4 regions of the Acinetobacter sp. YK3 genome follow, and region 3 is predicted to be linked to each of the others. Evidence: predicted binding sites of a transcription regulator. Region 3 holds the regulator's gene; each other region holds the start of a gene.
The links. The regulator PhoB, encoded in region 3, activates phosphate uptake and scavenging genes when phosphate is short. The targets are predictions, from matches to a motif close to TGTCATNAANCTGTCATAA.
Positions count from the first base shown of each region.

Region 1: a site for PhoB is predicted at 3,519-3,537, ahead of A9Z07_RS15560 (inorganic phosphate transporter). Genes of this name have one in related genera too.
Region 2: a site for PhoB is predicted at 5,802-5,820, ahead of A9Z07_RS01965 (porin). Genes of this name have one in related genera too.
Region 4: a site for PhoB is predicted at 1,295-1,313, ahead of A9Z07_RS02675 (NAD(+) kinase). Genes of this name have one in related genera too.

Region 1 covers NZ_LZPJ01000129.1:16,184-24,678, reverse strand. Annotated here, with positions in the region: gene radA (DNA repair protein RadA) at 1-269, shown strand, start outside; gene A9Z07_RS15565 (Tim44 domain-containing protein) at 368-1,354, shown strand; gene A9Z07_RS15560 (inorganic phosphate transporter) at 1,844-3,472, opposite strand; gene metH (methionine synthase) at 3,910-7,596, shown strand; gene A9Z07_RS15550 (RelA/SpoT domain-containing protein) at 7,659-8,495, opposite strand, start outside.
Region 2 covers NZ_LZPJ01000013.1:57,012-65,506, reverse strand. Annotated here, with positions in the region: gene A9Z07_RS01985 (purine-cytosine permease family protein) at 1-1,079, opposite strand, end outside; gene A9Z07_RS01980 (MFS transporter) at 1,135-2,451, opposite strand; gene speB (agmatinase) at 2,506-3,468, opposite strand; gene A9Z07_RS01970 (LysR family transcriptional regulator) at 3,607-4,497, shown strand; gene A9Z07_RS01965 (porin) at 4,566-5,663, opposite strand; gene A9Z07_RS01960 (HIT family protein) at 5,917-6,330, opposite strand; gene A9Z07_RS01955 (YARHG domain-containing protein) at 6,431-6,700, opposite strand; gene A9Z07_RS01950 (hypothetical protein) at 7,238-7,579, opposite strand.
Region 3 covers NZ_LZPJ01000070.1:25,811-34,305, forward strand. Annotated here, with positions in the region: gene A9Z07_RS06145 (LysR family transcriptional regulator) at 1-601, opposite strand, end outside; gene A9Z07_RS18095 (hypothetical protein) at 695-823, shown strand; gene A9Z07_RS06150 (LysR family transcriptional regulator) at 1,088-1,981, opposite strand; gene A9Z07_RS06155 (PACE efflux transporter) at 2,076-2,528, shown strand; gene phoR (phosphate regulon sensor histidine kinase PhoR) at 2,594-3,952, opposite strand; gene phoB (phosphate regulon transcriptional regulator PhoB) at 3,962-4,672, opposite strand; gene A9Z07_RS06170 (TetR/AcrR family transcriptional regulator) at 4,924-5,601, opposite strand; gene A9Z07_RS06175 (SDR family NAD(P)-dependent oxidoreductase) at 5,915-6,742, shown strand; gene A9Z07_RS06180 (MATE family efflux transporter) at 7,183-8,495, opposite strand, start outside.
Region 4 covers NZ_LZPJ01000019.1:4,151-12,645, reverse strand. Annotated here, with positions in the region: gene A9Z07_RS02680 (YeaC family protein) at 1-223, opposite strand, end outside; gene A9Z07_RS02675 (NAD(+) kinase) at 220-1,128, opposite strand; gene mrcB (penicillin-binding protein 1B) at 1,363-3,777, shown strand; gene A9Z07_RS02665 (hypothetical protein) at 3,799-4,344, shown strand; gene A9Z07_RS02660 (NUDIX domain-containing protein) at 4,347-5,258, opposite strand; gene hemP (hemin uptake protein HemP) at 5,435-5,605, shown strand; gene A9Z07_RS02650 (sensor histidine kinase) at 5,692-7,023, opposite strand; gene A9Z07_RS02645 (response regulator transcription factor) at 7,025-7,687, opposite strand; gene A9Z07_RS02640 (NirD/YgiW/YdeI family stress tolerance protein) at 7,788-8,153, opposite strand; gene A9Z07_RS02635 (GspE/PulE family protein) at 8,241-8,495, opposite strand, start outside.

The DNA of each region.
Region 1 (8,495 bases), on a different contig from region 3:
CAGTCTTACTGGCCTGTGCTTCCAGTTTACGCGGCAAAGCATTACCACAGCAGCTTGCAGTATTTGGTGAGGTCGGTTTATCGGGTGAAATTCGTCCTGTACCCAATGGTCAGGAACGCTTAAAAGAAGCTGCAAAACATGGCTTTAAGTATGTGATTTTACCAAGAGGCAATGCGCCACAAAAATCAATTGATGGGGTACAAATCATTGCTGTTGCACGTTTGCATGAGGCCTTAACCGAAGCAATGCAGCTCAGCGATGAACTATGATCAGCGTCTGACATAAAAAAACATACTTTTCTAGTTGAAATTCTATGTAAATACCTTCATAAATACATTTACAAATTGAATTTAAATAGGAATTTTCGATGCAAGTACACCAGCGTGGCTTGATGGCAGCTCTTTTGATGGCAACTTTGGTCGCTGCACCGCTTGCAGAAGCAAAACGTGCGGGTGGCGGTAAAAGCCATGGTATGAGCAGATCTAGTTCATCTAGCCAATCTTATCAGCCGTCACGTCAAGCAGCTCCAGCGCCTCAACAACAAACTGCGCCTCAAAGATCAGGTCCAGGTGTGGGCTCTATGGTTGCTGCGGGTGTTGCAGGTGCAGCAGTCGGTGCTGTAGCTGCCAATGCATTGGCGGATGACAAACAACATAACCCAACAGCGACTGAGCAAGAAGCTGCTCAGCAAGCTCAACAGCAACAGGAAGAAAAAGGTGGTATTCCTGGCTGGATTTGGGTGCTTCTCGCTGCTGCAATCGCCTTCTTTGTGTTCCGCAGATTGGGCGCAAAAAAAAAATTAGCAACCAATAATCCTTACGCTCCAAACAATGGCGGTCAAAACAACTTTGGCCGTCAGGTTCCACCTCAAGCAGCGCCACGTCAATCAGCAGATAACACCAATATTTTTGGTCAATCTGTAGCTGGTGGTACTGCAGCTCCTCAAGCACCATTTGGTGGCGCGTCTATGAGCAGTGGCAATCAATTACCAGATGGTACTGAGCCTGCTGCATTCTTACGTATTGCACGTCAACGTTTTAACCATATTCAATCGGTAAACAGCGCAAGCAATGTCGAAGAAATCCGTCGTTATTTAACGCCTGAGCTTTATAGTTCAATGCATAGCGATATCATGGCAAACCAAGATCAAGACGTTGCTGAATTTAGCAATCTCAATGCGATGGTTGTCGAAAGCACAACTGAAAATGGTCAATATGTCGTGAGCGTACGCTTTACGGGTACAGTAAGTGAAGATCTAAACAGCTTGCCACAACCTTTTGCTGAAATCTGGCATTTTGTAAAACCTGCTGGTTCACAACAAGATTGGGTTGTTGCAGGTATTCAACAAGCTTAATCGTCTTGTGAAATGAAAAAAGAGCTATTTCGATAGCTCTTTTTTTATGGGCTTTATTTTTACCAAAGCTAAAAAAAGCCATTCTCTATAGAGAATGGCGGAGTGTAAAACAACAAAAATAGTGTTCTTATGAATAACAAACAGCACAACCTAGCACGGTCTGTCTATTGATACTAACGGATAAGATCTTTAAAAAATATTCCTCATTTGGGGAAGAAAGCCCTTTTATTAGAAGCATTTTAAATCACGCCTAGACCATCTCTATCGTAGTGATATTTTTAGTGCGCCAATTATCCCCCTAAAATCGCTTCTACGCCTGTTAAACCAGTTGATGCTACTCAACAATACGCTTTAAGATTAATCTCTCTGCGGGCCTTAAAACCCACTCAAATCTATAGCCTCTACCCACACCATCAATCAATACACATAAAAAAAGGCTTTGCCGAAGCAAAGCCTTAAATTTCATTCTAATCTAATGATTCAGCATCATTAGACAAACTGTAAGAATAACCAGTATAAACCACCAGACAATGCAATCGTTGCTGGTAAAGTGAAGACCCATGCAGAAAGAATGGTTTTCACGGTATTGAAGTTTAAACCGGACTTATTCGCGACCATGGTACCCGCTACCGCACTGTTTAAAACGTGAGTAGTAGACACTGGCATACCAAGACCATCAGCTGCAGCAATGGTACTCATTGCCACTAGCTCGGCAGACATGCCCTGACCGTAAGTCATATGGTTCTTACCAATACGTTCACCCACAGTCACAACAATACGTTTCCAGCCCACCATCGTCCCTAGACCAAGTGCAAGTGCTACTGCAACTTTAACCCAGTTCGGAATGTACTGAAGGAATGAGTCCAGACTATTACGATATTCTTTTACAACTTTCGCCTGATCTTGATCCATTGCTGGTAAAGCTTCAGCTTTGTCTAAACGTTTGAATGTTGTCGTACTCAAATACATGTCATTACGGATTTCACTGACTGCCGCTTCTGGAATCAATTTAAGATCACCATAGCCCGCAACACGTGTACCGATATGTGATGTCATGCTTGCAAGTGCAGGAACAACTTCAGCGGTTTGCTCTTTGGTCTGGATATATTTGGTTAATACATCACGTGCTTTTTCATCTGTCAGTTCGTTTTGATTAACATTCAAAACCACAGCAGTTTGGGCAGAAAGCTGCTCAAAAGACTGTAAATGTTGTGCATCCAGATTTTTGTTCAATGAGTAAGCCAATGGAACCAAACCGATTAAGATCAACATGATTAAGCCCATGCCTTTTTGACCATCGTTTGAACCATGTGCAAAACTTACACCTGTACAAGTAAAAATCAGGATCGCACGAATTAGTGGTGGTGGTGGCTTATTGCCTTCTGGTGGCTGAAACAGCTCCATTTGGCGTTTAAAGACTTTCTTCACCAACAAGAATAGAACGGCTGCAAACGCAAAACCAATCAATGGCGAGAACAGTAAAGCCTTACCAACCTTAATCACCTGATCAATATCGATGCCACTACTGGTCGCACCAGCAGACGCATTCAAGATATGATTCATGATGCCCACACCTAAAATCGAACCGATTAAAGTGTGTGAACTTGATGCAGGAATTCCTAAGAACCACGTGCCTAGATTCCAGAGAATCGCCGCGATTAACAATGCAAAAACCATCGCGAAGCCAGCGCCGCTGCCGACATTCATGATCATTTCTACAGGAAGTAATGCAATAATACCGTATGCAACCGCACCGCTCGCAACCATAACCCCAAGGAAGTTACAGAAGCCAGCCCACATGACTGCTGCTGGCGCAGGTAATGCATTGGTATAAATAACCGTCGCTACAGCATTTGCCGTATCGTGAAAACCATTTACAAATTCAAAGCCTAAAGCGATGAAAAGTGCCGTCGATAAAAGAATAACTGAATATAAACTTAACGGCGGTACATGTGCCAGATCAGCACTTAACTGAAAACCGATATAGATAAGTGTTGCAACAATAATTGTCAAAAACACCGGCATAAAAAATTTCGGTGTTGGTACATGTACATTCGTCGATTTTGCCTGAGAACTGGCAAGCGGTGAATCCGAAACAGGAGGAAGATTAGAATTCATGTAGACGGTGAGAGGATAATAAAATCCTCTGTATTGTTTAATTAAATTATGACAATTATATGACAAAGGACTGTCACATAAAGCCAAAATTTCATATTTTTACCCTGTTTTTTTGTGTTTTTTTACGATAATTTCACAACATTTTTAATTTTAATCAAGAAAAAACAATGTATTACAAACCTTAAAAGTACAACAAAACTGTTTGTCTGATTTTGCAACAAATGCTACGAAAGATGACATATTTTTGTCATATTTCGAATAAGTTGTTGGCTTTTTAAGCATTATTCCGTTCAATTATGACAACTTAATGAAGCTTTTATGACATTTTTCATGTGACCCCATAAATCATACTCTAGCTTGCTGAAAATAAGCGCATTAGCATCTCTTCTGTTACAATGCCCCTGCTTTTTATCTTCATCAGCTACTGGGGTTCCTTCATGTCCACGCTTGCCACCCTACAATCACTTCTTGCCCAACGTATCCTGATTATTGATGGTGCGATGGGAACGATGATTCAACGCCATAAATTAGAAGAAGAAGATTATCGTGGTGAACGTTTTGCAGATTGGGCATCAGACCTGAAAGGCAATAATGACCTATTGGTATTAACACAGCCGCAAATCATTCAAGGCATTCATGAAGCCTATCTCGATGCAGGCGCAGATATTATCGAAACCAACAGCTTTAACGGCACACGCGTTTCGATGTCAGACTATCACATGGAAGACCTCGTGCCAGAGATCAACCGTGAAGCAGCGCGTTTAGCTCGCGCCGCATGTGACAAGTATTCAACCCCAGATAAACCTCGTTTTGTTGCAGGTGTCCTTGGCCCAACATCGCGTACCTGTTCAATCTCGCCAAATGTCAACGATCCAGCATTCCGTAATATTACCTTTGATGAATTAAAAGAAAACTATATTGAGGCAGCGCATGCCCTGATCGAAGGTGGTGCAGACATTCTGTTGATCGAAACCGTATTCGATACCTTAAACTGTAAAGCAGCGATTTTTGCAGTGAAAGAAGTCTTCAAGCAAATCGGTCATGAACTGCCATTGATGATTTCGGGTACCATCACCGATGCATCAGGCCGTACTTTAACGGGTCAAACCGCAGAAGCGTTCTGGAACTCGGTTCGTCACGGTGATTTACTGTCGATTGGTTTTAACTGTGCCCTTGGTGCAGATGCAATGCGTCCACACATCAAAACCATTGCTGATGTTGCAGATACCTTTATTTCAGCCCATCCGAATGCGGGCTTGCCGAACGCCTTCGGTGAATATGATGAAACTCCAGAACAAACCGCAGCATTCATTAAAGAATTTGCTGAAAGCGGTTTGATCAACATTACTGGTGGTTGCTGTGGTACCACACCAGACCACATCCGTGCGATTTATAATGCAGTCAAAGACATTCAGCCACGCCAAGTGCCTGAAACCATTCCAGCTTGCCGTTTAAGTGGTTTAGAACCCTTTAATATTGATGAAAATTCCTTATTCGTGAATGTTGGTGAACGTACCAACGTGACGGGTTCAAAAAAGTTCCTACGTCTCATTCGTGAAGAAAACTTTGCCGAAGCTTTAGAAGTAGCTCAGCAACAAGTTGAAGCGGGTGCACAAATTATCGACATCAACATGGATGAAGGGATGCTCGATTCGCAAAATGCGATGGTGCATTTCTTAAACCTTGTCGCATCTGAACCTGATATCTCTCGCGTGCCGATCATGATTGACTCATCAAAATGGGAAATCATTGAAGCTGGCTTAAAGTGTGTACAAGGTAAACCTGTCGTCAACTCGATTTCCTTAAAAGAAGGCTATGACGAATTTGTCGAAAAAGCACGCCTGTGCCGCCAGTATGGTGCTGCGATTATTGTCATGGCTTTTGATGAAGCGGGTCAGGCAGACACCGCTGCACGTAAGCGTGAAATCTGTAAACGTTCTTATGATGTTTTAGTCAATGATGTCGGCTTCCCTGCTGAAGATATTATTTTTGACCCGAACGTGTTTGCCGTGGCAACAGGTATTGAAGAACACAACAACTATGGCGTCGACTTTATTGAGGCTACGGGCTGGATCAAACAGAACTTGCCACATGCCATGATTTCAGGCGGTGTATCGAACGTTTCATTCTCCTTCCGTGGTAATGAACCTGTCCGTGAAGCGATTCACTCAGTATTCCTATACCATGCCATCAAGCAAGGCATGACCATGGGGATCGTGAACGCTGGTCAAATGGCGATTTATGATGATATTCCAAAAGAACTGAAAGAAGCGGTTGAAGATGTTGTTCTGAACCAGAACCAAGGTGAATCAGGTCAAAACGCCACAGAGAAACTGCTTGAAGTGGCTGAAAAATACCGTGGTCATAGTGGCGCACAACGCGAAGCTGAGAACCTTGAATGGCGTAATGAATCTGTTGAAAAACGTCTTGAATATGCCTTAGTCAAAGGTATCACCACGTATATTGATGAAGATACCGAAGAAGCCCGTTTAAAGGCCAAGCGTCCACTTGATGTAATTGAAGGTGCATTGATGGATGGCATGAACGTGGTCGGTGACCTGTTCGGCTCAGGTAAAATGTTCCTGCCACAAGTAGTGAAATCTGCGCGTGTAATGAAACAAGCTGTCGCTTGGCTGAATCCGTACATCGAAGCTGAAAAAACAGGTAGCCAGTCTAAAGGTAAAGTGTTGATGGCAACTGTTAAGGGCGATGTACACGATATTGGTAAAAATATCGTTGGCGTGGTCTTGGGTTGTAATGGTTATGACATCGTTGACCTAGGCGTGATGGTACCTGCGGAAAAAATCCTGCAAACCGCGATTGATGAGAAATGTGACATTATCGGTTTGTCTGGTTTGATCACTCCATCTTTGGATGAAATGGTATTTGTTGCCAAAGAAATGCAACGTAAAGGCTTTGACATTCCACTGTTGATTGGTGGCGCAACCACATCGAAAGCACATACTGCGGTGAAGATTGATCCTCAGTATCAAAATGATGCGGTGATCTATGTGGCTGATGCTTCACGTGCAGTGGGTGTTGCAACCACCCTGCTCTCTAAAGAAATGCGTGGCAACTTTATTGCAGAACATCGTGCTGAATATGCCAAGATCCGTGAGCGTTTAGCTAACAAGCAACCAAAAGCAGCCAAACTCAGCTATGCGGAATCGATTGAAAATGGTTTCAAGGTGGATGACAACTATGTGCCACCAATTCCAAATACTTTAGGTACGCAAGTCATTACCAATTATCCATTGGCGACATTGGTTGAGTACTTTGACTGGACACCATTCTTTATCTCTTGGAGCTTGGCAGGTAAATTCCCGAAAATCCTGACAGATGAAGTGGTCGGTGAAGCAGCCACTGATTTATATAACCAAGCACAAGAGATGTTGAAAGACATTATCGAGAATAACTGTTTCGATGCACGTGCTGTATTTGGCCTATACCCTGCGCAACGTACCGGTGCGGATACAGTAAGCGTGTTTGATGAAGCGGGTCAAAAAGTTACACATACCTTTGAGCATATTCGTCAGCAATCCGACAAAGTCACAGGCAAACCGAATTTATCTTTAGCGGACTTTATTAGTACTTCTAAAGACAATACTGATTATCTTGGTGGTTTCACTGTATCGATCTTTGGTGCTGAAGAATTGGCAAATGAATATAAAGCCAAAGGTGATGATTACTCAGCCATTCTGGTTCAGTCTTTGGCAGACCGTTTTGCCGAAGCCTTCGCAGAACATTTGCATGAGCGTATCCGTAAAGAGTTCTGGGGCTATAAAGCCGATGAGACTTTGGGCAATGAAGAATTGATCAAAGAAAAGTATGTGGGTATTCGTCCTGCACCAGGTTACCCTGCTTGCCCAGAACATTCTGAAAAAGCGGTGTTATTTGACTGGTTAGGTTCGGAAGCGAAAATTGGTACTAAGTTGACTGAACACTTTGCGATGATGCCGCCTTCTTCTGTCAGTGGTTTCTATTATTCACATCCTGAAAGTGAATACTTTAATGTGGGCAAAATTTCTCAAGATCAGCTTGAGGATTATGCGAAACGTAAAGGCTGGACACTGGATGAAGCGAAGCGTTGGTTAGCGCCGAATTTAGATGATTCGATTGCTTAAGTTATAAAAAACCCTCTCCTTGAGAGGGTTCATTCATTCTAAATTAACTATAAATAATAAATTTAGACTGCTAACGTTCTCAGTTTTGCTTCAGCCAAATTCGCAGCAATCTTAATTAAGCCTAAATACTGAAGAAATAATTGTGAATCTGCAAAATAATTTGGATATGCTTCTTTAACCCCACCAAATGCATTAGTAGATACCAACGCAATCACCCAACTCTTATTAGTTAATAATAACTTCTCATATTCACCATAAAGTTTAGTAGCTTTCAAGTAATCTTCTTTCCTAAAGAACTCTGTATCGACACTACCTTTGATAGTATTTAGTCGTAGTAGTACATAGCCGTTTTTTTGTTTAACAACATCCTTTTCTACCTTATTTAGTAACACTCTATAGTCATTAAAGTTTTGTTCAATACTTTTACTAAACTGATTTGATTTTTCTAAGAAGTTCTTTATCTCTATACATTCCATATATAAGGCTTCAGATTTCAAGACAGCCTCTAAATACTCTCTAGTTATTAATTCCATATTACTTTTAGAAAAATTTTCATTTCTCTCAATTAATGAAAACTGATTTGAAACACGTTTAAAAAATACTAAAAAACCTTTTTCACCATCATCACTTTTTAAGTTCTGCCCAGTAAACAAGTCAATAATTTCTAAGCTAGTAGCCCAACTGTGTTGAAGCCTTGTTCTTAATTGAATTTCTATTTTTCTAGAATCCCCATACTGATTCAAGAATTTAGCAACCAAATGGATTCCTCGATAACCATTATCTTTAGGATTATTGATATAGTCATCAAACTTAATTAATTTTTTATCTTCATAGAAGCATACTTCATTCATTAGTATCTTTTGAATATTCTTTAGTTTAGAGTAATTAGAGACAACAAC
Region 2 (8,495 bases), on a different contig from region 3:
AAATTTGCCAGAAAACGACCGATAAAAATAAATATGATAGAGAGGACACCAACGCATATTGTTGCTTTAACACGGCTAAGCAGCTTCGGAAAAATACTCGACATATCTAATCCTGTACCATATAAGGCGGTAGTTCCAGTAGATAAACCACCAATAAGCGCAATTAAACACAGCGGAATAAAATACCAGGTAGGTGCTATGTGAATTAGCCCACCAATATAATTATTCTGTTGCATAAAGATAGGTACATGATTTGCAACAATCGTCGCTGTCATAAGACCAAATAGGAAGGGAATCAAGGTTGCAAGCTGGGAAGTAAAAACTGCCAGCATGATTTTATAGGATGAGGTCTCTTTGGGAATATAACGTGACCAGCCACCTAAGAAAGTTCCAAAGGAGATTGGATTACTAAATGCAATCAGCGCAGCGCCTGTAAAAGCAGCCCAAAAACCAGTTTCACCTAATTGAATCTGTCCTGCATAAGCTGAATCGAATTGTTGAGCAAAAGCAAAAAGGCCTAAAAAGAAGAGTAGGCTTGAGGTAATCACCGCAATTCGATTGACCAATAGCATAAAACGGAAACCATAGATACAAATAATCAGTACCAGCAAGGCAAAGCCGCTATACACCAATCCATAAACCCAATTATTTTGATAGGAACGATCAAACAAACGTTGAGTTGCACCAATGAGTGCATCACCAGAACTCCAAACCGATAGAGAAAAAAATGCAATGGCTGTAAGTAGGGATAGGAATGAGCCTACAATTCTGCCGTGTATGCCAAAATGTGCTCCTGAAGCCACGGCGTTATTGGTTCCTGTGCGTGCACCAAAAACTCCCATAGGCGCTAAAATACATGCACCGAATAGAACACCACACAAAATCGCCCATAAACCTGCTTGAAAAGAAAGACCAAATACAATGGGAAAACTTCCCAAGACACAGGTTGAAAAGGTATTGGCGCCACCAAAACTCAGGCGGAATAGATCAAATGGCGTTGCTGTACGCGCGTAAGTTGGTATTTCTTCAATACCATAACTTTCAATGTGTGTAATGGATTTAGAATGATCTTTCTTCATTTTGATTTTCCTTGTTTATTTATAAGAGACATCCTTGTCTCTAAAGTTTGTAATTTTAAGCGGCCTCTCTTGAAGCTTCCTGTTTCTGAGTAGGTTGCGGTGTTTGGAGTTGTTGTCTTCTGAGCTGAGTAATGCCACAGATACCAATCAAAGAAAGCAAAGATAGGAAGCTGAATAAAAGCGCTAAAGGTAACCATTCACCAGCGTAGTGCTGTGCAAGCAAAGTCCCAATGATTGGAGTAGTACCGCTTGTGATCGCCGCAATCATTTGATAGGAAATGGAAATCCCTGAATAACGAACTTTGGCAGGAAAAGCTTCGGCCATAAAACCAGCGACGACTGAATACAGTGAAGACAGCGCAATCACAGCCAATGTAATGCCTAAAACGATTAAATAAATATTTTTAGTGCTGACCAGCATAAACATTGGATAAGGAACAGCGATACATAAAATGGCAGCCCAGAATAAAAAACGATGAGAACCAATTTTACTGGCATACCATGCAGCAACTGGCATCGCGATAAATTCAAATACAGTTACCCAAAATAATGCATCCAGAATAGTTGGGCGACTGATCCCGACATATTGGGTGACGTAGGTAATCATAAATGTATTGGTAAAAAAGAAACCTGCTGTACCGATTGTGATAGAGAGTCCCGCAAAAAGTACTTGAGGCCAGTAATTTTTGAGCAATTCTTTAATTGGAAATTTGACGATTTCCTGTTTCTCCTGCATTTGTTTAAATTCAGGAGATTCTTCAACCCCTAGACGTATTGCAAGACCAATCAGCATAAAAACAAAGCTCAACAGGAACGGAATACGCCAGCCCCAAGTGAATAAGTCTTTTTCATCCAATGAGGTAATGGCTCTGAAAACGAGTAAACAAAGAATCAGGCCAGCAGGACTGCCCATTTGAGCAAAAGAAGCAAAAAAGGTTTTCTTATGAGCGGGGGCATGTTCGCTTGCCATTAACACGGCGCCGCCCCATTCACCTCCGACAGATAGACCTTGCATAAATCGTAGAACAATCAGCAGTACAGGTGCCCAAATTCCGATACTGTTATAACTTGGTATGAGTCCAATTCCTGTTGTGGCAACACCCATCAATAGCATTGTGAATAGCAACATTTTTTTGCGGCCGAATTTATCCCCCAAATGTCCAAAAATAAGTGCTGCAACAGGGCGTGCAATAAAACCCACTGCAAAGGTTGCAAAGGCAGCCAATGTGCCAGTGACAGGATCAGTTTGAGGAAAAAATACGATACCGAGTACTAAGGCTGCGGCGGTGGCATATACATAGAAATCATAAAACTCTACGGTTGTGCCAATAAATGCTGCCGCAGCAGCCCGTTGTGATTGTTCTATCTTCATCCGATAAGATCCTTGAATATTCCCTTATTTCATTATTATCATTTGCAAATACAATTATTTATGTATCTTTACTCCAGGCAAAACGCATAACATTTCATAAAGTAAATTGGCACCTAATAAGGATGTATTGCCCGTGGTGTCGTATGGTGGCGATACTTCGACAAGATCACATCCAACAAGATTTAAACCCTGACAACCACGGACAATTTCCATTGCTTGAATTGTGGTTAAGCCCCCAATTTCCGGTGTACCTGTACCGGGTGCCCATGCAGGATCGATACCATCAATATCAAAGGAGAGATAAACAGGCCCACCATCGACTTGCTGTTTTACTTCTTCCATTAAAGGGGCAAGCGATTTGTGCCAACATTCTTCGGCCTGAACGACACGAAAACCCTGACGACGGCTCCAGTTAAAATCGTCTGCACTATAGCCCTGAGCACGTAAGCCAATCTGAACAACACGCTGACAATCGAGTAAGCCTTCTTCTGCTGCTCTGCGAAAAGTGGTGCCATGTGCGACTTTTTCGCCAAACATTTCATCATTGACATCGGCATGAGCATCAATATGAATGAGGCCAACTGGACCATGTTTTTTATAGATAGATCTGAGGATGGGAAGGGTCAGCGTGTGATCGCCACCAAGTGTGAGCGGAATAATAGGATGTGCCAGAATACGGTCATAATATTCTTCAATAATGCGTACCGCTTCAGCTAGGTTAAAGGTGTTAATAGGAACATCACCAAGATCTGCAACATTCAAGGATTCAAAGGGAGCCGCACCAGTTGCCATGTTATAAGGGCGTATCATGACTGATTCAGCACGGATTTGACGAGGACCAAAACGGGTACCTGAACGCAAGGAGGTGCCAATATCTAAAGGAATGCCAATGAAAGCTGCATCTAGATTAGAAAGCCCTGCATCATGCTCTACCACTGGTAGGCGTAGCATCGAGGCAATCCCACCAAAGCGTGGCATTTCATTCCCACCGAGTGGTTGATTTAACATCTTGTTCATTTATTTCTCCTTTTATTTATTTATCAACCAGTCTCAGGTAGGAATAAATCCTTTTTTTAAAAAACTTAGTTCAGATTTTTCTAAACTAATCTGATGTTGGATGTTTTAAAATAATGTAGAGAAAATAAGGAAAATATGATGGAAGAAGTGGCCTATTCTGATATTAAATTGATTCGAATTTTTGTCAGCGTTGTAAGGAATAAAGGCTTTGCAAATGCTCAACAGGAGTTGAATCTATCAACCTCCGCAATTAGTACCTATATGACTCAACTAGAACAAATCGTGGGTTTTAAGTTATGTGAACGAGGGCGTGGTGGTTTTTCTTTAACCCAAAAAGGAGAGATGTTTCTACAGGAGGCCAAACGGATTTTGCATGAACTGGAAAACTTTTCCAGACATACTGCCCAGATTAAAGGTGAGTTAACCGGTACATTGAGAATCGGTATGCTAGATTCTATGGTGACGGATCAGAATATTCCTCTGGATCAAATGATTCGTGAGTTTTCAAAACAAAACCCTCATATTTATATCAAAATTCAGGTGCAGTCGCCGTATGAGTTGCAAATGGGAATTTTGGAAAATCGTTTTGATGTCGCGATTGGTTCATTCTTTATGAAAATGAATGGGGTGATGTATCAGCCTCTCCATAAAGAACAACAGTGGCTATTTTGTAGTGATAAACATCCTATGTTCGCACACCAGAATTTGACTGCTGACGTTATTCGACAAGGAAAAATGGTGAGTCGTGGTTACTGGAGTCACACTGAACTGGCAAAACAGGGATTTAAGCATTCATTTGCGACAGTTGACTCAATGGAAGCACAACTCATTCTAATTTTATCTGGGCAATACATTGGTTATTTACCCGAACATTTTGCACAGTTTTGGGTGGAGCAAAAACGTTTAAAAGTCTTATTACCCGCAATGTTTGGTTATTGCGCGCCATTTTCTCTTATTTTTAGGCGTGGTAGAACAAGGGAGCTGGTGATTCAAAATTTTCGTAAAACGGTAAAAAGCTTTTTTAATTAAAAATAATAAATGAAAAAAATAAAAGGGCAGTTTGCCCTTTTATTTTTGTTTAAGAAGCTAACTTCAAATTAGAAGTTATATTCCATACCCAAACCGATAACAGTTTTCTTGTTATCATCTTTCTGCCAGTCAATTTTTTGTTGAGCAACAACACCGTAGAAGCGAGCTTGTTTATTGATGTTGTAGTCTGCACCGATACCATACAAGTCATTTTTACGATCTTCACGACCATCAACTTCTGTTTTTGCAGAGATGTATTCTGCTTTTAATTTCACAGGTGTAGAAGGGATCGCATATGCAGCTGTTACGCCAAATGCATCTTCTTTCAAGCCTTTGTATGAAACAGCTGGTGTACCAGCAACAACAACTGTATCGTCAGTTGGTTGAGCAGTTTGCCATAAAGCACCCAATACTAAACCGTTAACACCAGCTGGAGCCAAGTCTAAAGAACCTGTTACACGGATTGCATCAGAATAGATTTTGCCACCAAGTTCTTTATTATAAGCATTATAAGTTGATGCTACACCAAAGTTACCTGCAACAGCTGCTGCTAGGCCATAGTCTTTATTTTCATAGGTAAGAGATGTTGAAACACCGTCACCAAAACCATCACGGCTGCCTTTTTGACCTTTCGCATCATTTTTAACAGCTGAAGATTCTTCACCTTGCTGGAACATGATGTTGAATGCTAGACCACCTAGTAACTTCTTGTCTGTTTCAAAACCAACTACGTTGCTTAAACGATCTTCACCAGCAAGAACTTTGGTCATATCTAGTTCAGTGTGATCGTTAAAAATATCTTGGTTGTTACCCGCAGCAGTTTTAAGGTAAGAGTCGAATTGACCTACTTTTAAAGTACCAATACCGTCAGACTTAAGACCTACAAAACGGTTACGCATACCCCAGTCAGTATCTGAACCAGAACCGTCAGCTGAAACACCCCATTCTGCTAAATAAACTGCTGTTAATTTTTCAGTCAGTTTTTCTTCACCTTTTACACCGATACGAGAAGCGTTTGAGTTTACTTTAGTTACGCTTTCGTCTTTAAAGCCATTTTTATCAATTTGATCCAAAGTCACATTGAGCTTACCATACAATGTTGGTGCTGCTTGCGCTGCATTCATGGCTAAAGTTGCTACAGTAGCAGCAAGAAGCAATTTTTTCATTGAGATTTCTCCAAAACACTTTTTTGTAAATGGCCGATGCCTTAGTTACTGTTATAAGCTTGCTTGTGTACATAAAGTTACACAGCTCACTGACTTGTATGCAGTATCGGTAAACTTTGTGACAGAGAAGTGAAAGAAAAATGACAGTTTGATGACGATTCATATTTGGTAATAATTATATTTCTTATTTATTTTTAATGGCTTAGAAAATAAAAAAACGGAGTAACAACTCCGTTTTTGACAAAACTGACGTTTAAAGAGCAGCTTTGATCTTTTCAGCAAATGCTTTAATTTTTTCCTGATCACCCATTTGTGCAGCATGGCGACCAAGCTCATGTATTGAACTTGGAATCAGGTGAAAGTGGACGTGTGGTACGGTTTGGCCCGCCGCAGCTCCAGAAAGTTGCATCAGGACAATGCCTTTAACATCCAGCGCTTTTTCCATCGCTTGAGCAACTTTTTGTACGATTTGAATCGTGTAAGCCGCTGCATCTGCCGGCAAATCAAGTAAAGTTACCGCTGGTGTTTTTGGGATAACTAAAGCATGACCATCAGCTTGAGGCATGATATCCATGAAAGCGAGTACCTGATCATCTTCATAAATTTTGATTGCAGGTAATTCACCACGCAAGATACGTGCGAAAATATTTTGGTCATCGTATGCCATGATTCATCCTTAAATAGGGAGTATGTGCTTTAACATTGAGAATTTAGGCATTAAATAAAATAGCCTAAAGCGGAGCGCTGAACACTTCGCAAAGATTTGCTTATTTGCAGTTTAGCTCTTTTTGGCGAGCTTTAATGTCATCAAGGCGTTGTTGCTCTTTGTCAGAGAACTTCGGCTTAGTGGTGTGGCAGTTTTCATTACCAAATTTTGCTTTAGCATCAGCATCTTTAAAACAGAATCCTTTAGATGCATAGATGAGGTTATAGTCATCCTGTAACTTTTTACATTCTTGTTCTGGGGTTGCCGCTTGTACGCTAAAACCAGTTAGGGTCATTAAGCCTGCAAAAACTGCAACTGTTAACTTATTCATGAGGTGTTCCTCTAATCAAAAAGGTATAAACCGACGCTTTATGAAGATAGATCCATATGGCAGTTGGTCGCTACGTATATACCAATATAAGGTTTCTTAATAAAATTTCAATAAAACTCTATTATTTGAGTGTAATTTTACTCCATAATTTATCCTTATAGTTGTAAAAATCATTTTATATCAATACGTTTTAATAATTTTAACTAAAACATATAATTATAAGGCAGTTCATTGTACACCATTTTACTTGATTGACTTCTAAGTCGCTCTTTTTATAAAACTATTTAGAGATTAGTCTAAATATTTTCGTATTAACAAATTTGATTGTAAATATTCGATGACTGATTTATTGCGATCAATGTAAAAGGCCAAAACAGAGCATAATAGATTTATCTTGAATGAAAATTTAAATTATAAAGCGGCAAAAGAATAATGAATTTTAGAAAAAAGCCTGAGATGTCAATAAAAATATACCTTTATGTCAATCAGATATTGAGAGAGTGATATTGATTAATATTTAATAGCGCAGGGAAATATCTACTGTGATTTTTTTAAGCGCATCGTTTGGCTATTGGCATTTCGCTTTATGGCACGTTGATAATTAATAATTTTCTTCAAATTACCTTTAAGCCATTTGATTGCTAGTTCATCGGGAGTAATCGGACGAGGTTCACTGACAGATGTATCCTTGACCAGAACGGAATGCCAATCAAAAGGAGCAGCCTGAACGCCACCAAAAAATTCAGTATTAAATTCAGGTGTGTAATTTAATGAAACTTTAAGTAGATAGATTTTCGGGCCTAAACGCACATGGTAGAAGCCATCGATATCTTTGCCCATGTATTGTGCGAAAGGGGTTGTATAGCGTTGCTTTTGCATCACATGCTCCATAAATGAATTTTCAGAGATGTGAGTTGACGAAGTTGTACCTTGTCGAAGATTAAATCATGGGAGAGAGAAATGTATTTTTGGAACTCACCTTATTGATATGGTGTCGAAGTGTTCATATTTACAGCATTTAAAAGCAATGATACGTCATAACTTGTCGGTGATGTTTTGTCCTATTTTGAAAGGATTTTCAGAACGAGGCGATAAGTTAAAAGTTCTAAAAATGACTAGGTTTATTTATTCGCTAAAGAAGGATTTGTTGTGACTGTTTATCCGTTACAATTATCGGGCGATCATTAAAATTAACGCTTAACAACACATTTACTTTTATCAAGAATTTAAAAAATGCTGAAATATATTAGAAATAACTTTCCTATTTTTATACTCATTAGTATTGTAATTATTGGATTTGCTTATCCTTTTTACACAGGTCAATGGATTATGGCACCAAGATTGGGTGAGGTGGATCTTCAATGTTATGGTGTAGATGTTCCTGAAGCTATACCTCACGCGAGGGTACTTCATTTTTGTTCATGTATTCATACGGTTGGGATTGAAAATAAAGCGGAAAAGTATCACTACTGCACCAAACAAATAAGCAAGTAATTTAATCGCTCTGTTAAGAGATGAACTTTTTTCCTTGATGCTTTGTCATAAGCTAAGTATTTATTTTAATTAGACTTCTTATATGTATATTGTATTTATTATTTTATTGATATTTTTGGTACTTGCATGGATGGCTAAGATAGGAAGAAAGAAATAAAACGGGTTAACATCTGACTCATTGGTCAAATGTTATATTGTGTAGTTGAACTTTAAAGTCACTCTGTAAATTACATATTTTTGTTGATGTATGTCACACTTTGCTCTATATTTGCTTTGTTGTTTCATTATAACTAAACAACAA
Region 3 (8,495 bases):
TATGCGGCACAGAAACAAAATGCAATGACGCTAATTCCCGTATCGAAATCCGTTCTTTTTCACCTAAAAATGGGTCTGCAATATGGGCAGCGACATACAAGGGCGCAGAATATAAACTGATAGCATTCACGTCATTCAGGTTGTGGTAAATCGGTGGTCGGATAAAACCCAGATCAATACTGCCATTCAATAAATATTCCAGTTGTAACTCGGATGATAAGGTATTCATCTCAATATCAATGTTATGGGTATCACAGAGCTGCTCGAAGATTTCGAGTTTATTCTGGTCAAGTACGATACTGCTGGAATGGGCAATTTTAATAATTCTACCTTCACCTCGACTGATACTTTGGGCGCTAACAATTGAACTTTTTAAATGATCAATATTGATTTTTAAACTTTTATACAGTGCTTCTCCTGCAGTGGTCAGTTTAATTTTTTTCTCGGACCGATCAAAAATTTCAAAGCCTAGTTCTTCTTCTAAATTTTTAATTTGCCTGCTGAGGGCGGATTGGGCAATAAACAGCTTTTCTGAGGCGGCAATGAAACCGCCCGTTTCTACAATCGTGATTAGATAATTAAATTGTTTTAATGTCCACATATCTCAAAATTAGATCAGTGCTGGTTTTTTCTATATTAGATGAGATGGGAAAAATCTTATACCTTTTTCATAGATGCTTGAATGAGGTAGAAAATGATGAGAATGAAAAAGCAGATTTTGACCTTAGTTGCCTTTGTGATGATTTGTCTATTGGCGCAGAGTTATGACAGCTATATGGGGATGCAGGTGATATCGCAGCAGGCTGATTTAGCTGGCGATTAGAGAAATGCTCGTATTATCTTTTATATTATGACTAATTAGAAAAATGAGATGAGGGCATGCTGATGTACGTTTTTGCTTACACTGATTAGAGGAAATGTCCCATTTTCAACCTAGGTTGAATTGCCTAATATGAACACATCAGGAACAGGAAGTTCCAGAACATAAAACAAAAATGATAAGTTCAGGCATCAGGACGTGAGGTATGACAGGAGTTGTACCTAGTGAAAGGAATACGAAAAAGCCCGACAGGATGTCGGGCTTTTTTTATTCGATATTGATTTCTTTTGTCCAGAGTTCGATGAGCATCTGAGTCGTTTGACTTAAAGGTTTGTGGCTCGGCCAGATTGCATGGATCGGCATATCCAGTCGATTGGTGGTGTCACGAAATTCCAGTCGAATCAAACTGCCTTTTGCAAAATGCTCTTGCACGATCGAGAGCGGAAAATTGCCCCATCCGAAACCTTGTTCCACCATATTAATCGCCATAAATAAACTATCGGTATACCAGCAGGAATCAGAAACCAGAACGCGACTATCTGGAAGGGGATAGTGTTTGCTTGCCACAATAATCTGTCTGAGTTCAGAGAGCATGGTGAGTTCATTTTTATTATTATCCTTAAGCTGTTGTGCATCTTTCGGGGAAACCGCCGCGACAAATTTTTCAGTTCCGAGCAGTCGGAATCGTTCATTCAGGTCGAGTTCGGATGAGCTATAGGCAATATAAAGATCAATTTCATTTTGATGTAAACGTGCTTTTAATTCTTGTTGGGGCGCACTGACCATTTCAATATCCAGAAGTGGGTAACGTTGCATCAGACGCTCAATACCAGCCAAGAGCAGCTTCTGGTTGATGTCCGCAGCGATCCCAATCGCAATACGGGTTTCCAGTCCTGTTGAAAGTTCAGTTAAATGCATTTCTAGCTGGCGCAATTTAGTCACAATCAATCGGGCATGGGGTTCGATGGACAAAGCAATTTCAGTGGGAGCAAGATGGTTTTTACTGCGTTCAAATAATTTTAAATTTAATTCTGCCTCTAAATTGGCAATCGCCATACTGACTGCGGAAGGAACCCGATTCAGTGCTCGGGCAGCCGCCGAAAAATTACCACGATCAATAATTTCAAGAATCAGTTCAAGTTGTTCACTGGTCAATTTCATTTTAATTTACTTGTCAGCTGTGCTGATAACGATTGACTTTTTTTATCAAAATTAAAGCGTAAAATCCACTCATTATTTATTTCAAGGTGTTGTAATGCAAGGAACCAAGAGAAGAGTCACCTACGTCTTTTTCTATGAAGTTTTTAGCTTTTTTATCTGTGCAATGGTGCTGGCAGTACTTTCAGGTACCACCATTAGCCATACAGGGCCTTTGTCGATTTTAATTGCGGTCATTGCCGTAACAGTGAACTTTTTTTATAACTACGTGTTTGAGATGTGGGAAAAAACTCAAACGTCGAAAAAGCGTACCGTGTTGAGACGTGTTGCGCATGCGATTGGATTCCAGATTGTGCTGGTCATGATTTTGATTCCATTGATCGCATGGTGGATGCAAATCAGTTTAGTCAAAGCATTCTTGCTGGACTTCAGTTTGATGGTGCTGATTCCATGTTATACCTTTGTTTATAATTACTTTTTTGACCATATCTTTGGCTTGCCAAGTCATTTGGTCGAGCCGACAGAGCTCAATGCGAAAGCAAGTAGTTGATTGGAATGATCCAGAATTTAAAAAGCCGATCGAGAAGGATCGGCTTTTTTATTGAAGTTAAACATTTACAGCATTCGATAAAGACGTTCTTTGGGGAAGATCGCGGTAAAGGTTGAGCCTTCATTTTCTTTAGAGGTGATCTCTAGATGTGCGCCATGTTGCATGAGTACATGTTTTACAATGGCAAGTCCTAAACCTGTACCACCAGTTTGACGGCTACGCGCGCTATCAACGCGATAGAAGCGTTCAGTCAGGCGTGGTAAATGTTTTGGATCAATCCCGATACCGTTGTCCTGTACCGTAAAAGAGGCATGGTCACCTGCTTCATGCCAACCAATGGTAATGATGCCACCAGGCGGCGTATATTTAATTGCATTGGTAATTAAATTACTGAAAGCACTGGCAATTTCAATATCTGAGCCAATTAGGTCGCAATGGCTATCAATATCCAAATTTAAAGTATGACCATAATCAAGATTGTAAGCACGCGCATCATCAAAGATCTGGTTCATTAGATTTGCCATATCAATAATCTGATTTTTTGCGACTTTCTTATTATTTTCTAAATTTGATAACAACAATAAATCATTGACCAAGGCATTCATACGTTTGGTCTGGGACTGCATTTGCGTAAAAGCACGTTTCCAGCGCGGCGTAATGTCATCTTGATCGGTAAAGGTTTCGATATAACCACTGAGTACGGTCAGCGGTGTACGCAATTCATGTGAAATATTATCGACAAAGTCTTTACGCATTTGTTCCAGATTATGGACGCGCGTGGTGTCATGTGCGACCAATAAACGACTTTCTCCCCCAAAACGGGTGAGTTTGACGTGCACATAACGCTCTTCTTCCATCTGCGCTTGCAGACGAATCCCATCAGGGGATTGATCTGGGTTGTTAAAATATTCAATGAAACTTGGCTGACGTAAAATCGACAATAAGTTACGTCCGCGGTCGAGGGGACTAATACCCAATAGCTTTTCGGCTGCGGGGTTCCACCATTCGATTTGATGTTGGTCATCAATCAGAACCACGGCTTCTGCCAGAGCAACCAGAGAAGACTGGGCTCGGTCAATGAGACCAACCATTTCCGCTTGAACGATGCGTTCCTGACGTTGTGCACGATAAACATTGAACAGTAATGCACCCCAGATCCCGTTTAAGTTGGGCGGGACATCATAGGGGCGGTTTGAAATCCATTCATTGACCAGATAAAGCGAGCGGAGCTGCAGGGCGAAAAACACCACAAAAGCAATAAAAATACAGCTCCAAAAGTATCCAACCCCAAATCCAATTAAGCTTGCAATCAATAAGAAAAAAAGTAACAGTCTTAAATCTTGTTTTGCAAACGTCCATAAACTGCTGTAGCGAAAACGCTGGTGTTCACGTGCCAGTTCAGGGACGGGATAAGGTTCATACATAAAAGATTTTTAACCTACTGCTAAATCTGCTCGTGTCGAGAAGCGATAACCTGTGCCACGAACCGTTTGGACAAAGCGGTCAACACCAAAAGGTTCTAACACTTTGCGTAAACGACGGATGTGCACGTCAATGGTACGGTCTTCGATATAGACATTGCCACCCCACACTTGATCAAGTAACTGGGCGCGTGTATAAGCGCGTTCCGGGTGAGTCATAAAGAAGGCCAGTAAACGATATTCTGTTGGCCCCATATCTAAAATACTATTGCCAAAGCTAACACGCTGACTGACAGGATCCAGCAATAAGCCATTGGCATCAATCACTTTTTCACCGCTCAGTGCGTTGGCACGACGTAATACCGCCTTGATACGGGAAACCAGTTCACGTGTCGAGAAGGGTTTGGTCATGTAATCATCTGCACCTGCGTCAAGACCTTGAACTTTATGGTCTTCTTCACCGCGTGCAGTGAGCATGATTACAGGAATTTCAGACAGGTTCTCGTCGCGTTTAAGGCGACGGCATAAGTCTACACCACTCACACCACCTGGTAACATCCAATCCAGCAAGATAAGTGCAGGACGCTGATCAACGATAATCTGATGCGCTTGTTTGGCATCCTCAGCTTGTAAACATTGGAAGCCTGCCATATCCAAAGAGGTATGGATCATTTCGCGGATCGGTAACTCATCATCGACAATTAAAATATAGTCATCTTTCACAGCGCAATACCCTTAAATTCCGTAACGGTTTAACCGTTTTGTTGTTATGACAGGCTTATTACAAAGATTAATTATGACAATATCATTGCAAAAGAGGGAATAAAGTCGAATTTAGCAATAAATTGTGACAATTGTGGGGCAGCGCAATGACCAAATGATGACAACTTGCCTAGGTATAAAGCAAGTAAATTCATTGAGTTAATCAATTTGTCATGGAAGTGCTTTTCATGTCACAAAACTGTAAAACGATTTTAATTTTTTTGAGATGTTGTTTCGATAAAGGACAAAAACACAGCACAACAAGCTGAAAGCACATCTGCAAGCGGCTGTTTAAAGCCTTCTGAGACCCATCGAATAATAATATGGGTCACATAACCATTTAAGCCCGTTGCCATTAAAGACACTTCTTCGGTGCTTTGCGGCGCATTGGGCATGGTAATCATCACAAAGCCTTGAATAATACGGTCAAACTGAGTCAAGGTTTCCTGAATCGTGGCTTGATTATGCAGGTCCTGAACCAGCATGGCATCGATATAGATAATCCGTGCCATACGCGGATCATCTTTAATGGCGTTCAGGAGTGCTGATAAGCCTGCATTCACCATATTTTTAGGTTCAGGTGCTGCCATGAGTACAGCCTGAGTCAGACAGGTTTGCATTTTTTCGATCATTTTTAGAAACACAGTCTGAAAAAGATCTTCACTTTTCTTAAATGATTCATAAAAGTAGCGTTCAGTCAGCTTGGCTTCATTGCAGACATCTTTAACGGTCACCGAGAAAAAGCCATGTGTACCGTAAGTCGCAATACCCGCTTCAATCAGTTTTTCACGACGTGCTTCTTTGCGCTCAGTTAAAGAAAGACCCTTGAATTGTCGCTCTTTCACTGCTGTCTTTTTTTTCTTGTCTGTCGCTTGCTCTTGAGTTGCCATTGAAAAACCGTTCCCTAAAATTCTCTAAATCGTATATTTCGTGCTTTTTTACATTGCTGCCATGTGCTGTTGATCTAGCATAACTAAATTTTGAAAATATGCCTTGTCTCTTTTAAACATCTTCGATCAAGAATGTAAATAGGCCTATTATGACATGTTAGGTGTCGGTTATTGCCATTTGTCTTAAAGCTTGAGTGTACTATATTGACAACCTGTATTGTCAAAATTATATTGGTTACAGGTTAAACAGCACATGACAACGCATGATTGGGGCGAATATTGTGCATATCATTCGCAACACAAAGGATAGGCAATGAAAAATTTTAAAAATAAAGTCGCAGCGATCACGGGTGCTGGTTCTGGGATTGGACAACAACTGGCGATCTTGTTAGCGAAACAAGGCTGTCATTTATCGTTAAGTGATATCAATGAAAAAGGTTTGGCACAAACCGTTGAATTATTGAAGCAATACCCTGTAACAGTGACGACGAAAGTACTTGATGTGTCAAACCGTGATGCGGTGAAACAGTGGGCGCAAGAGACGGTACAGGATCATGGTTCGGTTAATATGATCTTCAATAACGCAGGTGTAGCACTTGGCTCAACCGTGGAAGGTGCAAGCTATGAAGATTTGGAATGGATCGTAGGCATCAATTTCTGGGGTGTGGTGTATGGCACTAAAGAATTCCTGCCATTTATCAAACAAACCAAAGATGGTCATATCATCAATATTTCAAGTATCTTTGGTTTAACTTCGCAGCCAACCCAATCTGCATATAATGCAACCAAATTCGCAGTACGTGGTTTCACTGAATCATTACGTCAGGAGTTGGATATTGAGAAGGGCGGTGTCAGCTCTCTTTGTGTACACCCAGGCGGGATTCGTACCAATATTGCCAAAGCAGCGAAAATGAATGACAGCTTGAAGAGTTTGGGTATGGATCCGAGCAAATCAATCAAGCAATTTGATAAGTTCCTGCGTACGCCGCCAGAAGAAGCTGCACGTCAAATTCTGAATGCAGTGCAGAAGGATAAACGCCGTCTGTTAATTGGTACAGATGCACGTATTGTGGATTCTTTCCAGCGTTTATTCCCAACGGGTTATCAACGCATTGCAGCCTTTGCAACCAAGATGATGTAAGTCATTACAGCATGAAAAAAGCCATTCTATTTGAATGGCTTTTTTATTTGTGTCAGAACAAGCAGATATTAAACAATCTGAGTTCGGTTTGACTACCCTCTAAGCTATTGAAAATAATTAGCTTGGTGGAGTCTTACAATGTCCTCATCCAATTTTAGGATCAGCCACTACGTCTTGCACTTCAGTTGAAATATATTTCAACTTTGTTCAGGCTCGCTCTACTTTTGTTTTGGTATGAGGAGCGAATGCTCCGTAAGGGCAAAACCTGAGGGGCGAATAGCGAAGATTAATAATCTTTGCCGTACCACAAGGTGAAAGCTATGCTTGAATAACAAACTACGCACAGTGTTTATCTTGCGCTTCACCAAAGCTTTAGTCGCTTTGGCTTGCTCAGGTTGTAGATGACGTTTCCAAGTACCATATTCAGCCTCGAACTCAGGTTAAATCAGGACTTTGATTTTTGATTTCTTCCAGAAGAATTGATAATAAAAGCCTTGGAAGATGCACAGACTCACGAAGGACAGCGCATAGGCAATCCAGATACCCGTTAAGCCCCACAATGAACTAAACCAATAGGCACACGGTACTTCGATCAGGATAATGGTAAAAATATTGATCAGCATCGGGATATTGACTGTACCGCTGGCACGCATGATCGAGGCAAAAATTGCACTGGCGCCAAAAAATAAAATTGACCACAACACAATAAAGAGTAGTTGTTGTCCCAAAACAATTACGCTGTGATCGGTAATAAACAGCGCCATTAAATATTTTGAGAATAAATAGGCCAGAACAATCAATGTTCCCGTAAACAAGAAATTCATGCCCAAAGCGGTACGGGTCACTTTGGCCAATAAATCAGGTTTACCTGCACCAATCGCTTGAGCAGCAAAAATCGAGGCCGCAATCGAAATCGACAAGGCTGGAAATTGAATATAGTTCAGTACCTGATTCACGGCACCATAGGCAGCGGTGGCATGCGCGCCGTAATGGTTAATGAGACCGATAATCACCAGCCCCGCCAGTGACGTCGTGACCATCTGAATGCCTGTTGGAATACCGAGTTTTAGAATTAATTTACTGAGCTCGGAATCGTGGCGGATATGTTGCAACAATTGGCGATCTATCTTTAATGGATGATTTTTATGGTTCAGATAAACGGCTAAGAAAATCAGCACAAAGGCATAGCCCATAATGGTTGCAATCGCGGGCGCGACAATTCCCAATGCAGGGAAACCCAAATAACCTTTCAGTAAAACTGGCGTTACGGCTAGACCAATCAGGCTGGTCAGACTTAAGGCAATCAGAGGCGTGACGCTATCCCCGACACCGCGAAGAATCGAGGTATAAATAATATAAACGAACAGCAGCGGACTACCGACCAGCATCCATTGCACATAAGGCAAGGAGAGATGCATCACCTTTGGATCTGTACCCAATAATTCCAGAATATGCTTGGCAAATACTAGACCGAGCACCGCGATAATGCATCCGCCGATCATGGTCATAAATAAGGTTGAACCAATTACACAGCGGACTTTTTCAAGGTTTTGTGCGCCCCAGGCCTGTCCCACCAGTACGGTTGTCCCAGCAGAAATACCGATCACGAAGGCAAGCAAAAAGAACAGGATCGGGAAGAATACGGAAACAGCCGCAATCGCATCTACGCCCATCATTTGACCGACAAAGATGGTATTAATCGTTCCCGACAGGTTTTGTAAAATATTGGTGGCAATCAAAGGTACCAGAAACA
Region 4 (8,495 bases), on a different contig from region 3:
CATCACATTCCTCACCTTCTTCTTTAGTACCACGGTCGATATAACCACTGCGCTGTTCTTTAGGTAAATTTTCCATTTCCCATGCGTAAACTGCTTGCATACAGATTTCACGCTGCTCTTTGGTCAATACAACACCATTTGGCCATTTGCCAATTTCAACAGCTGTACGAAGACGCTCAACAATTTCAGGATTTAAAATAGCGAGCATTTGTTCAATATTCATGAGTCATCCTGTTGAAAAGATTCAAAATCTTGATTCCACCCTAACTTGGTACGACATGCCATATAGAAGTCATAACCTGGTGGATGTAATAAGCTTAGTTTAAACGGATGTTTGCGGATATGCACCGTGTCGCCGACATTTAATGCAACACTATGTTGTCCGTCAGCACTAACCATAGGCAAAACACGATTTTCACGAATGGTAATCTTGATTTCGCTTTGCCCACCGACCACGATAGGACGTGATGACAAGGTATGCGGATGCATCGGAACCAGTGCAATCGCATCCATACTTGGATGCAAGATCGGCCCGCCGCCTGACAGCGCATAAGCAGTCGAACCCGTTGGTGTGGAAACTATCAAACCGTCACTATGCTGACGATAGACATATTGCCCATCAATATTCAGTTCAAAATCGATCATATGCACCGATTTTCCTGAATGCAACACTACATCGTTCAATGCAATTGCATCATAAATCGTTTCGCCATTGGTACGGACTTCCATTTCTAATAAGAAACGGCGATCTAACTGAAACTGACCTTGTAATACCTGATCCAGCTTAAAAATAGCTTCGGCTGGCTTGATGTCGGTTAGAAAGCCGAGTCGACCACGGTTAATACCGAGCACTGGGGTATTATGTCTGACTAAAGCTCGCGCTGCATGTAACAGTGAACCATCACCGCCCACCACAATCACTAAATCTACGACTTCACCCAGCAAGTTACGGCTTACAGTCTGCCCATGACTATAGGGGACAAGTTTCGCTGTTTCCTGATCAAAAACGGGGTTTAAACCTAAATTGATCAAATGATCATGAATTAAACATAACGTTTCTACTACAGAATACTTGTCTGGTCGTCCAATGAGACCAATATTTCGAAAGGATTTATGTGAAATTTGCACGAATAATTCAGCTCCGTCGCGATTACTGACTATCATATCATTAACAACCAATGTTGCGTTGATGATTGATTAAAAAGTATAAAAATGTCTATCCGTTGTTTTTTTATACCTTTAATGTCAACACATTCTTAATCTTTTTATTGCATGTTGCTATTTATTCACAGTTTTATGATTGCAAAATGACAATAAGCTATCGCATCATTACCGTCATTGTTTTGGTTTTAACGCAAATCTATGAAGTTTGAACGTGGTATTGGTTTTCTAGCACTCATTTTCTCAATGTTAGTGATAGGTGTCTTTGTTGCCTTTAGTATCTATCTGATCCGACTGGATAATATTATTCGTGACAAGTTTGAAGGTCAGCGTTGGGACATCCCTGCCAAGGTGTTTGCACGCCCATTGGAAATCTATGCCAATGCACCGATTACTCAGGATAATTTTACGCAAGAGTTAAAATTACTTGGGTATAAGAATACGGCTAACTACGATAAGTCTGGTAGCTATGTGGTTCAAGGCAATCAGATGTATGTACACACCCGTGGTTTTGACTATGGTGATAGTACTGAGCCTGAACAGGTACTGGAACTAGCATTTGCCAATGGCGAAGTGAGTGAGGTTCGCTCAACCAAACCCTCAAATACAGGGATTGCACGTTTAGAACCTTTATTGATTGGTGGTATTTATCCGCAACATAATGAAGACCGCGTTCTCATTAAATTGAATAAAGTACCAAAAACCCTGATCGAAGCTCTGATCTCGACGGAAGATCGTAACTTCTATCACCATCATGGTCTTTCGATTCGTGGTACTGCCCGTGCTGTCGTGAGTAATGTGACAGGTGGCCGTCGTCAAGGTGGTTCAACCTTAACGCAGCAGTTGGTGAAGAACTTCTATCTTTCACCTGAAAAAACGCTGAAACGTAAAGTCAATGAAGCACTTATGGCGCTATTGATTGAATTACATTACAGCAAAGATGAGATTCTGGAAGCTTACTTAAATGAAGTGAATTTAGGCCAAAATGGTAGCTATTCTATTAATGGTTACGGCTTGGCTTCACAGTTTTACTTCGGTCTGCCATTGCGTGAACTGAATATTTCACAACAGGCATTTCTGGTTGGCCTAGTTCAAGGCCCTTCTCTCTACAATCCGTGGCGTAATCCAGAATCGGCGAAGAAACGTCGTGATGTTGTACTAAACAACATGAAAGTGATGGGTTATTTGACCGATGCAGAATATGAAGATGAAATTGCCCGTCCTTTAAATGTGGTTAGCAAGCCAACTTTAGGCCCTGCAAAATTCCCTGACTTCTTGGATATTGTGCGTCGTCAATTACGCACGGAATATCAGGAAAGTGATATTACCAATCAAGGTTTAAGAATTTTCACAACCCTTGATCCAATCGCACAAACTCAGGTACAGAACGCATTTAAGAGTACCGTCAGCCGTTTAGCCAATGCCAACCCGGGCCGTTTAAGAAACCTGCAAGGTGCTGTGCTGGTTGCCCACCCTGAAAATGGTGAACTGGTTGCAGCCGTAGGTTCAACACAGGACTTTACTGGTTTTAACCGTGCGCTTGATGCAAAACGTCAAGTGGGTTCTTTGCTTAAACCGATCATTTACTTGAACGCAATCGAGTCAGGCCGATACACATGGGCAAGCCCGATTGAAGATAGCGCAGTCAATATTCCAATTGATGGTGATAAGAGCTGGACACCGAAAAACTATAGCGGCGGTGAGCATGGTGTTGTACCAATGCAACAAGCTTTGGCAAACTCATACAACTTATCCACTGTCCGTTTAGGCAATGAATTTGGTTTATCTGCATTTAGCAATAAATTAAGACAGTTTGGTGTGACTTCAGATATTCCTGCCTACCCTTCGATCTATCTGGGCGCAGTGAATATGTCACCGATGGAAGTATTAAGCATCTATAGCAACTTTGCGACAGGTGGCTTTAAATATCCACCTCGCTCTATCCGTACTGTGGTGGATGCCAAAGGACATTTACTGGAGCGTTATGGCTTAAATGTACAACAGACCATTGACCCTGCTGCAGCCTATATCCTGAACTTTGGCTTACAACAAGTGATGCGCTCTGGTACAGGTCGCTCTGCCTATAACAGCTTACCTGAGTCATTAAATCTGGCGGGTAAATCTGGTACCACCAATGACACCCGAGATTCATGGTTCGCAGGTTATTCAGGCAATCATGTTGCAGTGGTGTGGTTAGGTCTCGATGACAATAAAGTCACAGGTTTAACAGGTTCATCAGGTGCACTTCCGGTCTGGACCAATGTGATGAAACAGCTTCGTCAAGAGCCTGTTAATCTGCGCCAGACTGATAATGTGCAATGGCAATGGATTGATAGCGCGAGTGGTGATTTATCTGCACAAGGCTGTGATGGTGCAATGTATATTCCATTACTCCGTCAAACCGTGCCACGTCGTGCAACCTTATGTGGTCAATCTCATTATGAAGTGGAACCGACCTATATTCCACAAACAGATGACACACAGAATGATGAGCATGAGGATAGCATTGGTAACTATATTCGTGAGAGTGAAAACCAGATGGATACAGATTTATCCAATCGTAGCCCTGCACGCGTTATTTCCAGCGGCAGCTATAACGGTAACGGTGAGAACTAAGCCTCAAAAGGATGATTGGACATGATGAAGAAAACAGTAGCGATTATCGGAATGCTTATACTGGCGGGTTGTACAACGGCACCTGAAAAGACGCCAACCAAGACCACGCCAACTCACCCACCGAAGAAAGTGACTCAACCTTCTTCTGGGGTGAAAATTACGCCTTATGATCAAAAAGAGATTAAGCGTCAAAGCGTTCCTGTGGTTGTGCCTCAACAAAAGGTTCAGCAGAAGTTTAATGATGGTAGTCAGCTACCTGCATTTAAAACCTTGATGCAAAAAACGCAGGTCGCTTATAAGCAGCAACAACTTGCGGAAGCTGAACGTTATGCCCTTCAGGCGCAACGTATCGCGCCACAAGCCACCGAAACTTATTTATATTTGGCAATGATTGCCGATCAACGTAAAGAGTATGCCAATGCAGAAGCATTGGCACGCCGTGGCCTCAGTTACGCGCAAAGCAATGCCATGAAAAAGCAGTTGTGGTTAATTATTCTTAAAGCCAGTGAAGCCCGTAATCATTCGGTGAAGGCCCAAGAAGCTCGCAGAGCCCTTCAGGCCCTTTAAAACTAGTCAATTGCACTAAACTGACGGATCCCGGCAAGCCCATAAGCATGATGCTTTTGGGCTTGTTTTAATTCAGCAGGTGCAACACCACCTAAAGCAAACACAGGAATATCGCTTGTTCGAGCGAGTTCTTCAAAACCGTCCCAACCCAATTCTTTCGCATCAGGATGCGTTTCTGTCGCCTGTACCGGACTTAACAACACCGCATCACAACCAATATGATGGGCATGTTGCAAAGAGACAGCATCATGACAAGCGGCGACAAAGCGCGTCCCAATAACCAAGCCAGCTTTACTTAAATTCATCAACTGTGATTGCTTCAAGTGGATGGTTGAGATCTTATCGCGTAATTCAGCATCCAGTTCCTGCCACAGATCGATATTGATCATCAATTTCTGTAATTGCGCATCGCTCAACCTTAAAAGCTGCTGCTGGATCTGTCCAATATCAGCACAATCAGTACGCCAATATAAGAGCGCCTCTTGTTGCGGCAAAGCATCAATTTGTTCATTAATCTTGATCAGATGAGGCCAGATCAAACGTTGTAGAATGGCATCATTGGCCTTTGGAAAATTTAACTCAGCCAGTTGTTCACGTTTATACCATCCCCACGGTTGATGAATCAGATCGAGCAATTCATCGGGCACATAGGCATGAAACAAATGCAGATTCACAATAATGTCATCATATTCATGACGGATCACATCAAAAACATGCCAGTCTTTTATACCAATCCCTACTTCTTCATAAATCTCACGGCGACAAGCCTGCTCTGGTGTTTCACCTGCTTCAACTTTTCCACCTGGAAACTCATGTTTATTGCCCTGATGCTGGTTGGCCTGTCGCCAGCCGACCAATACTTTGGTTTTGTGTAATAAAATTGCGATTGCAACATCAACTGTAGCTTTGGTCATAACAGACTAAAATCTCTCATCTTTTATCCCGATTCTAGGGAATTTAAACACGAATTCACATGACCAAAAACAAAATTAATCACTGATTTTGTAAATTCTTAAAATTTCCGTTGACAGGTCTATTCGATAATGATTATCATTTAAAACATTAAAGAACACACCACGGAGCATAACAAATGAACGCACCATTCAACCTATTTACTCGTAGTACAGATGCAACTCAATCATTGCCAATGTTGCATTCAAACAACCTTTTTGCCTTGGGGCGCGAAATCCGCATTATGCATGCGGGCGAAGAATATCGTTTACGTCTAACGCGTAATAATCGCCTGATTTTAACGAAGTAATATAATAACAACCGCATAATAATAAACGTGGGAATAAGCAGTATGTCAGCGCATGCTGCTTTTTTTTATTTTGCTCATTAGAAAATTTATGCAGGTAGCTGGATACTCACCTTGAGTCCGCCATAGCTGGATTGGGAAAACTTGATTTTGCCCTGATGCAATTCAACAATTTTATTACAAATCGACAAGCCTAATCCCGAACCTTGGGTTTTAGTTCCTAAGGCACGATAAAAACGCTCTCCCAATCGCTCTAGTATGTCGTTGTCCACGCCTTGCCCTTCATTTTCGATCACCAGCGCTATAGCATCTTGCTGCTGCTCCAAACTAATATAAATCTGTCCCTGCTCAATACTATATCGGATCGCATTATCAATTATGTTTCGGATGCAGGTAAATATGAGTTGCTGATTGGCATGCAGCATATTTGATTGCTCTGTGCTGTCTACATGAATTTGAATGCTTTTTTCCTTAGCAAATAATGCCAATGCTTGTGTTGCTTCCTGCACCACCTCTTCTAAATCAAAATAAGTTTTGGGTAGATTTTCTGCATGCTCAGGATCGAGACGCGCCAAAAGCAATAAATTTTCCAGTGTTTGAATACCACGGTTCACATCTTGCTGCATCTGAACAAAATCACCAGCCCGTTCAGGATATTTACGCTGTAGTAACTGCAATCGCAATTGAATCGCAGATAAAGGTGAACGCAACTCATGGGATGCATCAGCGGTAAAACGCTGCTCTGCTAGCAAGGATTGTTCGAGACGCTGTAACAGTCGATTGAGCTGCCCCAACATTGGCTGCAATTCTTTGAGTTCGACCTCGCCCGCTTGTATCGGGCTCAAATCATCTGCATTTTTTTCTGATATTTCTGAAGATAACTGATGAATCACTTTAAATTGTCGTTTAATCAGGAAATGTAGCATGATCCATTGCATCAGCCACACCAACATCAAGATTAGCGCATAGCCTGCGAAACTGTTCAGCAAGTCTTTAAAACGTTCTCCGAGCGGCTGTAAAATCAGTACTTGCATATGTGCATGTTCATCTTCGCCCGCATAACTCCGCCATAACTGGCCTTGCTGCCAAATGATGCCATAGTCGCCATGAGTTGCTGCAATCAAAGTGTGATGCTGTGGATCAAGCTGAAAATCCGAGGACTGGGTTAAAACTTGCTGCGAATTGCTCAACTGATATTGGATATCAAATTCATCACTCAGTTCATCAATTTGTTGCCCAGAGGTTTGGGTTAAATCCGTAATCAGCAACATATCTGAAATCTCGTCCATGATTTCATCTTGTACCTGCATGGTTTGATATACCGAAATCACGGCGAACAAAAATAATGCCACACATCCAGCAATCATTGAACTTACTAAAGAAGTTTTAACCAGCTTGGTTTGTAATGACACCACCTTCATTCTATTCCCCCTGATGCATGCGATAGCCTAGACCGCGAATGGTCTTGATATATTGCCCACCAATCTTTTTACGAATCTGATAGATAAACACCTCGATGGCATTACTTTCAATTTCATCGCCCCATGCATACAGAGATTCTTCCAGTTGTTCCCGTGTCACAATATGCTCAGGTTTCTGCATCAGCTTATATAAAATCTGGAACTCTTTAGCGGTGAGATTGACCGCTTTACCATCCTGAATCAAAGTCTTGGCTTGGGGATCAAGTTGTAAATTGGCAAAATGAAGATATTGACCCGCTTGAGTCTGATGTTGACGCAATTGAGAACGAACCCGAGCTGATAATTCCTCCAGATTAAATGGCTTGACCAGATAGTCATTGGCCCCCAGATCCAGCCCTTCTACCCGATCATGGATGTGGTCTTTGGCAGTAATAAAAATAACCGGAGTTTTGGTGTTTTGTCGGCGAATGGTTTTAAGGATTTCATCCCCTGAAGCTTGCGGTAAGCCCCGATCCAGCAGGATACAGTCATATTGATGCTGTTCGGCTGCCAGAATCGCATGATCCCCCCGTTCCACCCAGTCAACGCTATAACCATCCATTTCCAGCCAGGCTTTGATACTTTCCGCCTGCGAGGCATCATCTTCAGCCAATAAAATTCGCATAAAACAGCCCACTCTGTTGATCTTTCACATAATCTTAAAATAAATCATAAACAAAAAACCACATGATGATCATGTGGTTTTTTTATTCGTCCATCAATCTTTAGAATTGAACCTGATCAACATCAACTTCAACACGTTTCGCTGGCTTATAGTCAATGTCGATTTCACCAATTAAGGTCACTGGTGTTTTTGCTGATACTGGCTTACCTCGCCATAAATCATCATCAATATCGACCGTCATTGAACCTGTCTGGTCACTAAACTGATATTTCTCATCACCTGTTGCTTTTACCACATAACCTTTCAATTTAACTGGGGTATCATCTTTCAGGGTCAAAGCCTGTTTGACTGTGGTGATTTGAGTCGGCGCCAATGCTTGCTGATTTACGGCAGTAGTATTCGCTACGGCAAAAGTAGTTGCGCCAACCAAGCCAGCAACAACTGCAAATTTAGATAATACGTTCATATGCTTTCCCCTCATCGTGGTTTCATCATTTCGATGGAGTTATTAAAACAAACCAAGATGAGGTGAATCTGAAGATGGCACTGTAGCTTAATTTAATGGCACCACGCGCAATACTTCTTCTAACGTGGTCACACCTTCAATCACTTTACGTGCACCCGCAATCCGCAATGGCTCAATTCCCTCTTTTTTCGCTTGCCCTTTCAAATCATTGAGTGTGCCATGCGCACTGATGATCGACTTGAGCTCCAGACTGACAGGCATAAATTCGTAAATACCGACACGGCCCTTATATCCGGTATGACGACATGCTTCACACCCCACCGCTTTATACATGCTGGTTGG